DNA from 2 places in the Bradyrhizobium genosp. P genome. Region 1 is predicted to be linked to the other one. Evidence: riboswitches for the same ligand, from Rfam matches in the RefSeq annotation. Region 1 holds a riboswitch; the other holds the start of a gene.
What was found. A riboswitch is a leader RNA that binds a small molecule or an ion and turns the genes downstream of it on or off. The one in region 1 is predicted to bind cobalamin.
Positions count from the first base shown of each region.

Region 2: linked by a shared signal. The riboswitch ahead of ACP2YO_RS03305 (TonB-dependent receptor) and the one ahead of bluB (5,6-dimethylbenzimidazole synthase) in region 1 are both predicted to bind cobalamin.

Region 1 is NZ_CP188195.1:8,876,069-8,880,458, reverse strand. Features, by position in the region: cobalamin riboswitch at 230-443, opposite strand; gene cobD (threonine-phosphate decarboxylase CobD) at 632-1,738, opposite strand; cobalamin riboswitch at 1,894-2,102, shown strand; gene bluB (5,6-dimethylbenzimidazole synthase) at 2,409-3,158, shown strand; gene ACP2YO_RS42610 (transposase) at 3,524-3,910, shown strand; gene tnpB (IS66 family insertion sequence element accessory protein TnpB) at 3,907-4,251, shown strand; gene tnpC (IS66 family transposase) at 4,325-4,390, shown strand, end outside.
Region 2 is NZ_CP188195.1:680,801-685,190, reverse strand. Features, by position in the region: gene ACP2YO_RS03315 (ABC transporter ATP-binding protein) at 1-753, opposite strand, end outside; gene ACP2YO_RS03310 (FecCD family ABC transporter permease) at 750-1,793, opposite strand; cobalamin riboswitch at 1,904-2,101, shown strand; gene ACP2YO_RS03305 (TonB-dependent receptor) at 2,263-4,390, shown strand, end outside.

The sequences.
Region 1 (4,390 bases):
TCCTCGACAGGCGCTCGCGCATTCGCAAGCGATGGCGGCGAAAGGTCGGCGGCATATCCATCGCTCGCAAATAATACGAGCGCCGCCACCCAGGAGGAGGGTCTCGCAGGTCTGTCAAGAAAATCAGGATTTTTGACGCGTTTAATCATAGCGGTCCTCTCCCCGCGAGACAGAATTGCTCACTGTCATCGCAGCGAAAAAACCGCCCCAAACGCGCGCACCGCATGCCGGATGGATGACTGTCTAGGCCGGTCTCCTGACTCGCGGGTCGATGCTCTGTTTCCGCCTTCCCGGGCAAACCAGCCCAGTGGCTTTGTGGAAAAGAACTCGCCGCCTACAGTTGCGGGCGCAGTTGCGGATTTGGCTTAGTTTTTGCGCTAAGTCGCACCGCATTCCCATGTCGTTGATCTCTCGATCAACAAACCTAGACCCACGTATCATCCGACTAATTCAGCAAGTGTCAATAGCCGGTCGCCTTTCGAGCCGGATAGGCGCGCTATCAAGGATGACCTGCAGAGTTCTTGGCCTGGGCCTGCCAAGGCGGTGTGCAGCAGCCGTTGCACATTCCTGTCGTTCAGCCTTGGGGAAGTTCAGTCTTTGACCTGTCTCCATTTTCTTTTTCGGCCTTGCCCTACTCCAGCAGAGCCTCTTTGAGGCGCAACCAATCCGCTGCGCGGCCAGGAATTCCGAACCGCAGCCAAGTCGGCCTATCGAAGAATGGCCGAACGAGGATTCCACGTTCGCAGAGTTTGTCGAACCATTCCGTTGCGTCCTGGTGGCTTACAAGTCGAAAGAGCGGTGATCCTCCGAGGATTCGGAACCCCGCTTGGGCCAGCAGTTCGTCCAGACGAGCCGCATCATACGCGAGGCGGGCTGACGTCTCGTCAAGCCAATTTGTATCAGCTAGTGCTTTCGCACCGATTGCGATTGCCGGTCCTGAGACTGCCCAAGGTCCAAGCGCGGCCTCCATTTTGCCCGCAAGGTCGCGGTTCGCGATTGCAAACCCGAGCCGCAATCCCGCGAGGCCATAAGCTTTTCCAAATGACCGAAGCACGACCGCATTTTGACGGGCGAGCATCGGTATAACGCTTGCAGACGGTCGAACAACGTCCATGAAGGCCTCATCGACGACCAGCAGGCCGTTTCGAGTTTGAAGGCTTGAGGCAAGCTTGAGCAACGCAGCAGAAGAAATTAACCTGCCGTCCGGATTGTTCGGATTGACAACGACTGCGACATCGATGTCGAGATCGCTTATTGTCTCGAGATCTTCTGCTATGATGACATTGGCGCCGCTTGCTCGCCAAGTGGCCGGATGTTCCTGGTAACCGAAACCGAGGATCGCTACGTTCTTGGCGCGACAAATGCGCGGTAAGAGTTGGATTAGAGCTTGTGTTCCTGGAGCGGGGACCACTTGCCTCGCGTCACGTGCGCCATAGGCATTTGCAGCTACGGTTCTGAGTCTGTTCACCGAGTCCCTGCTCGGAAGCTTCGTCCAAACTTCCGTATCCATGGTTCCGATGGGATAGGGAAGGGCATTGATTCCAGTAGAAAGGTCCAACCAAGGCAAGAGCGCATTGGGAAAACGCGCATGTACGGTGGTGACGTCGCCACCATGATACACGTGATGCATTAGATTCTGGTCCTCATGAGACGTAAGCGTAAATTCAAATGGCTGCTCAAATCTGCTCAGTGAACTTTGGCGGTTGCGAAAGCGGTTCAGCGGTTCGTTCGTGAGCAAGCACCTCCAAACATATGTCGACCTTTGGGCGTTCAAAGCTCTCGATCACGGCCGGCATCGAGGAAGGCTTCATCGCCGCATGCGCACGCGCGAGGTCGCAACGCATTTGCCCTCAACGACAAGCTGCGCGCCCTTGACAAGATGCTCGCTTGAGCGAATGGTAGGTATGCGCTGGTTCCTGTTCTACGACAGGCGAAGAGGGAATGCGATAGGCTCTGTATCGGAGCTCGAAAGCAGCCGCCCCCGCGACCGTGACCGGAGAGATCCTCACTGAGCCACTGACCCCCTGAGGTCGGGAAGGCGGGGATCGGAGGAGAAATCCTGCTCCGCAAGCCGGGAGACCTGCCAGCGCATCATGTTAAACCTGCGGACGGGGTGTTCCGCGACGCGCAACAGGTCGCACTTAGCGGCATGCCGGAGCCATCGCATCTTCCCGCCGCCCGACGCTCGAGAAGAGTAATGGCCGTTACGCATCATGTCTGTATCACCTGCAACGCGGGACATACTATCCCGGAAGGGCAGCTCACGCCCGGGAGGCTGTTGCGTCAGGCCATCGCCGGATCAACGCGTCGCGCGCCAGACGCATCCCAAGCACATCCTGATGAAAACGCTGAATTCAGACTAAGGAGCCTCGGATGCTGGTGAGGAGTTCTTTTCAGGGGAGCGAAAGATGACACTGATCGTCGATGGGGAAAATGCCGAACGCCATCCGGATCTTGGAGCGGCAACCGCGTTCAACATGCATGACCGCGAGGCTGTCTATCGGGCCATCCATTCACGACGAGACGTCCGAGATGAATTTTTGCCACAACCCATTCCGGCTCAGGTACTGAGGCGCATTTTGGAGGCGGCGCATCATGCCCCTTCTGTTGGGCTTATGCAGCCGTGGAATTTCATACTTGTGCACGATGCCGCGACGAAACAGGCAGTCCGCGATGTATTTGTACGAAGAAACGAGGAAGCAGCGCGGCTATTCCAAGGTGACCGCCGAGAATCTTATCGGCGGCTTAAATTACAAGGAATTTGCAAGGCGCCGCTAAATATTTGTGTCACTTGCGATCGATCGCGTGGCGGCGCTGTTGTGCTCGGACGTACGCATCAACGCGATACTGATCTTTATAGTACGGCGTGTGCCGTTCAGAATCTATGGCTGGCGGCTCGTGCCGAAGGAGTTGGCGTCGGTTGGGTCAGCATTTTCGACCCTGACGATCTCAGACCGATTCTTGGAATTCCCAATGAAATTGTGATCGTCGCATATCTATGTGTCGGTTTTGTCGATCAGCTTTTCGTGCGCCCTGAATTGGAGGCGAGGAACTGGGCCAAGCGTCTCCCGCTCGAAACTCTCGTGTTCGCTGATCGCTGGGGATGCGCTGAGCCCTATCCTTCATCCAATGATGGGGAGAGCCCTGCTTGTGTTTAAGCTCATGGCCGTCGCTGTAGAGAGGGACAGGCGCGCGGTGATCCAGCGAACTGGTGTCGCTCCCGGCACCGGTGTGCAGCCGATAAATCCTTGGCGCATCGCGTTAATGTGAGGTCGCCCCGAAGCACCGTGGATACGAGCGTCCAGTTGTGAAGGCCCTTCTCGCGGTCGGTCATTGGTCACGTTATCTGCAGTAACCCTAGCCATCATGATCTCGACTCCACCAGCGAGGCGGCCTTAGCACTCTGTGTCGGCTCGATTTTCGCACTGATCGTAAGCGTGTAGGTCATCCCACGTAGCGGATGATGTTCGATTGTCAGAGAATCTCCTGGTGATTTGTCCCAGGAGTTCATGAGAGCGAACATATGTCTGATACCAAGAATTTCGAAGTTATCACAGCGGCGGCCGAGCGGCTTTCGGTGAGTCCCGGGCGGAGCTACCGCACCTGGTCGCGGGAGGAGAAGGATCGCATCGTCGGGGAAACGTTTGCGCCGGGGGCGAACGTGTCGGCGATAGCGCGCTGTCATGGGATCGATCCATCGCAGTTGTTTGCGTGGCGACGCAAGGCGCTGGCCTCGGGAATGGTGGCGCCGCTCTCTGGGGCGCGAGACCGAGCGGTTAAGTTCGCGCGCTTTGAGACCATGGCGGGGGAGATGGTGGAAATCGTCATCGGCGATGTCGTGGTGCGCGTTGGTGGAGATGTGGAGGCGGGGCGGCTTGCTGCTGTGATCCGGGCGGTTCGGCAGGCATGATCCCGGCGGGTGTTCAGGTTTACGTGGCCAGCACGCCGGTCGACTTCCGCAAGGGTGCCACGGGTTTGATGGCGCTGGTTCGAGATGGTGGGGCCGACCCCTTCAGCGGAGCACTGTACGTGTTCCGTTCGAAAAGGGCGGATCGGATCAAGGCGGTTTGGTGGGACGGCAGCGGGGTATGCCTGTTTGCCAAGACTCTCGAGGAGTCAAAGTTCTGCTGGCCGAGGATTGCGCCGACCCGGGTGCAGCTGAACCATGCGCAGTTGCTCGCGCTGATTGACGGGCTGGACTGGACGAAGGTGCGTCCGGTGGTTGTGAAGCGCCCAGAAACGGTAGGCTGACAAGCTGCGGCGAATTGAATCAGGGTGCTGAAAAGTTTGGAAGAGTGGCGGCGACTCTGCTGTGATGGCGACGATGACGACGCCCGTTACAGAGCTCCCGACGACGCTTGCCGAAGCCCACGCGCTGATCGTCGCCTTG
Region 2 (4,390 bases), 1.7 Mb from region 1:
GATGACGGCCTCGTTTTGATATTCGGCGCGATAGGCGCTGATCCGGAACACATCGGCCATCACGGCCTCCGATAACGCCACCATCGGCGCGCCCTGCGAGGCCAACCGCCCCTCCGAGAGCACCAGCACATGATCGGCAAAGCGCGCGGCAAGCCCGAGATCGTGGGTGACCACGACGACCAGCACGCCCTTGTCGGCGACGCTGCGCAGGTTCTGCATCACATCGATCTGGTGCCGCGGATCGAGCGATGCGGTGGGCTCGTCGGCGAGAATCACCGGCGCCTCCACCGCCAGCACGCGGGCCAGCGCGACGCGGCTGCGCTCGCCGCCGGAGAGTTCGGTGACGCGGCGGTCGCCGAAAGCCATCACGTCGACCGCCTGCATCGCCCGCAGCACCGCCTCCATATCCTTCGGCGACAGCCGCGCCGGATCGGTCGCGCCATGCGGGTAGCGGCCAAGGGCTACGATGTCGCGCGCCGGCAGCGGCCAGTGCACCATGTGACCCTGCGGCAGATAGGCGAAGCGTTTCGCACGCTCGCGCAGCGACAGCGACGACAACGCATCGCCGCCGATCCGGATCGTGCCGCTGGATGGAATCAGCCCGGCCAGCGCACGCAGCAATGTGGTCTTGCCGGCACCGTTCGGACCGACCAGCGCGACCAGATGCGCCGATGATAACGACAACGAGATGTCATGCAGCACCTTGCGGCTGCCCAGCGACACATCGAGACCGGTTGCGGAGAGCAGCGTCATGCCACGCCTCCGCCGAGCGCGCGGCGTTCGCGCATGATCAGATAGAGGAAGAACGGCACGCCGATGATCGAGGTCAGCACGCCGACCTTGATGTCCGAGGTCGAGGGGATGATGCGAACGGCGATATCGGCCGCCAGCAGCAGCGCCGAGCCGGCGAGCGCGCTCGGCAGCAACAGCCGGGCCGGATCGTGGCCGATCACCGGGCGCATCAGATGCGGCGCGACCAGGCCGATGAAGCCGATCGTGCCGGTCACCGCGACGGCCCCGCCGACACCGAGCGCCACGCCCGAGATCACCAACAGCCGCAGCCGCCCGACATCAACACCGAGGCTCTGTGCAGCCTCTTCGCCCAGGGTCAGCGCGCGGAAGGCGCTGGCCTGGCTCAGCAGGATGACCGCACCGGCGATGATAAAGGGCAATGCCAGCGCGACATGCTGGAAGCTGCGGTCCTCGAGCGAGCCAAGCAGCCAGAACGCGATCTCCAGCACCACGAAGGGATTGCTGGAGAGATTCATCACCAGCGCCGTCGCAGCGCCCGCGAAGCTTGAGATCGCGAGCCCCGAAAGGATCAGGATCAGGAGCCCGGCATTGCGGCCGGCGATCGCCAGCAACGCAAACACCGAGACGAAGGCCGCGATGATCGCCGCCACCGGCAGCGCGTAGGAACGCACGTCGGCCAGCCCCAGCGCGATCACCAGCACCGCGCCGAAGGCTGCCGCTTGCGGCGCGCCGAACAGCGACGGCGACGCCAGCGGATTGCGCAAAAGTCCCTGCAGCGCCGCGCCCGACAATCCGAGAATACCGCCGATCGCGAACGCCAGGATGGTGCGCGGCAGGCGGATCTCGCGCACGATCACCTGCGCTACATCGCTGCTGCCACCGAACAAGGCCTCGATCACCGTGAGCGGAGACAGCCGCACCGGTCCGATGCCAAGCGAGATCAGCACCAGCACAACCACGAGCGCGGCGAGCGCCGCGGTCGCGCCAAAACGACGCCGCGCCGCGACCTCGGCCGCCAAGGCAAAATCCTGCACGCTCATCGCGTCATGCTCATACAGCGATTACAGTGGCAGACAAGCGACACTCGACAAAAACCGTACCGGTCAACCGTTGCCCCACTTCCGCCAGGATTGACTTGGTTTCCAGCCGCCCCCTAGATGAACCTGACGGTTCCTGAATTGGGATCAAAAGGGAATGCGGTGCGGGGAAACTCCCCTAGGCCGCGGCTGCCCCCGCAACTGTAAGCGGTGAATCCTTCGTCATAGGCCACTGGGAAACTCGGTCCTGGGAAGGCGACGAAGGGTAACGACCCGCGAGCCAGGAGACCTGCCGTCAGCCGTGGTCACACGCGATGATGTCGGTCGGGGAGTACAGACATTAGCTTCACCTGATGCCAAGCGCGCTGGTGAGACTGGTTCGCGGTGACGTGCCACTGACGTTGCCGCGGTCCAGACTATGCTTTCCATCCCTTCAGCCCGGCGGCGCCGCGCGCTGCTTCTCGCGTCGACGATGATCGTGCCGGCTCTCGGCGCGACGTCGGCGCTGGCGCAGGCGCAGCAGGCGCCGCAGGCCACACCTTCCGATCAACTTCCCCCCATCGAGGTCACCAAGCCGGGCGACCAGAACCTCACTCGCGCCAAGCCGACCGCCGACGAAACCCCGGCGCCGCGACGCCCCGCCCCGGGTGACACGCAAACCAAGAACGCCGGAACTGGAACGGGAACGGCCACGACGTCGACCGGCACAGGAACCGGGACCGGTGGTACGGCCGGCGGCGGACGTCAGTTCGCCGCCATCGTCGGCGCGTCCTCGACCGTGATCACGGCCGACGACATCGCGCACTCGCCGGTGCACACGCTGTCCGAGATCCTCGCGCAGGTGCCGGGCGTGCAGTTGCAGTCGTTCTACGGCGGCGTGAATGGCGCCAAGACATCAGTCGACATCCGCGGATTCGGCGCTTTCGCCGCCCCGAACGTCCTCATTCTCATCAACGGACGCCGGCAAACCGACATCGACCTGTCGGGTTTCGATCTTTCGACCATCCCGCTCAATTCGATCGAGCGCGTCGAAATCACCCGCGGCAACAGCGGCGCAGTGCTCTACGGCGACAACGCGGTCGGCGGCGTGGTCAACATCGTCACCAAGAATGGCGTCGGCGGACCGCCGGTTGCGATCAAGGCCGAAGGCGGAGTCGGTTCGTTCAACCAGCGCCTGGCAGAACTCTCGGTCGCGGCCACTTCCGGGCCATGGTCGACGTCGTTCTATGGCAATGGCGTCAAATCCGATGGCTACCGCGCCAACAATGCGCTCGACCAGCGCAATGCCGTCGGCAATATCAATTACGCCACCCCCGACCTCAGCGCTTTCCTGACCGTCACGGGAGGCGATCAAAAGCTTGGCCTTCCCGGCGGGCGGACCGTGGATCCCTCGATTGGTCTCAACGAGTTGGCCACCGACAGGCGAGGCACCGACACGCCTTACAATTATGGCAACCAGCAGACCACCAGCGTCACCACCGGCTTCACCAAAACCGTGATGAACGGCGTCGACCTGATCGTCGACGGCGGCTGGCGGCAGCGCGACACCCAGAGCGGCTTCTTCGGCACAATGCCGACGATCAGCTTTTCGTCGACCTACAACGACGCTGCGCTGCAGACCTGGTCGATCACGCCGCGCCTCAGCATCAAGAACGCGATCTTCGGGCTGCCGTCCTCGATCCTGACCGGCATCGACTATGACGACACGACGTTCCGCGAGTCGCGCGGCGCCTTCCAGGGCGTGGACCCCTACCACATCTACAACATCGACCAGCAGCAACTGGCGGGTTACTGGCAGCAGACCGTCGGGCTGCTGCCGACCACTGATTTCTCGTATGGCGCGCGGGTAGAGAACACGAGCGTCTCGGCGCGGGATCGCTACGACCCGAACGCACCCTTCGCCTTCGACACGCAAGCGAGCCCGCTCAACAGCAGTGAGACACAGTATGCGGCGCATGTCGGCGTCGAGCATCGGTTTGACGACACGTTCTCGGTGTTCGGCCGTGCCGCGCGCGCGTTCCGCACACCTGGTGCCGACGAGCGCGTTGCATCGGGGCCGTCGTTCGACCCGGTGACCTTCGCTTCGATCCCGCAGAACTTCCAGCTCAAGACGCAGACGTCGGAAGACGTCGAGGGCGGCTTCCGCGTCAAGACCAACCGCTTCCAGGTCCAAACCAGCGTCTACCTGATGGATCTCGACAACGAGATTCACTTCAATCCCGTGCTGTTCTACAACGTCAACCTCGATCCGACCCGCCGCTACGGCAGCGAGACCAGCGCCTCGCTCAAGGTCAGTGACACCGTGACCTTCCGCGGCGGAATGGCCTACACCCGCGCGGTCTTCCGTGAGGGCATGTGGGCCGGCAACGACGTGCCGCTGGTGTCCCGCTACACCGGCAATATCGGCGTGACCTGGAATATCTGGCAGAACTACCTGGTGTTCGACGGCACGCTGCGCGCCTGGAGCTCGCGCGTCATGGACAACGATCAGGCCAACACCCAGGGCCGCATCCCCGGCAATGCGACCGCCGACGTCAAGCTCAGCGGGCAATATGAACACTTTTTCTGGTCGGTCAGCGTGAACAATCTGTTCAACGCGC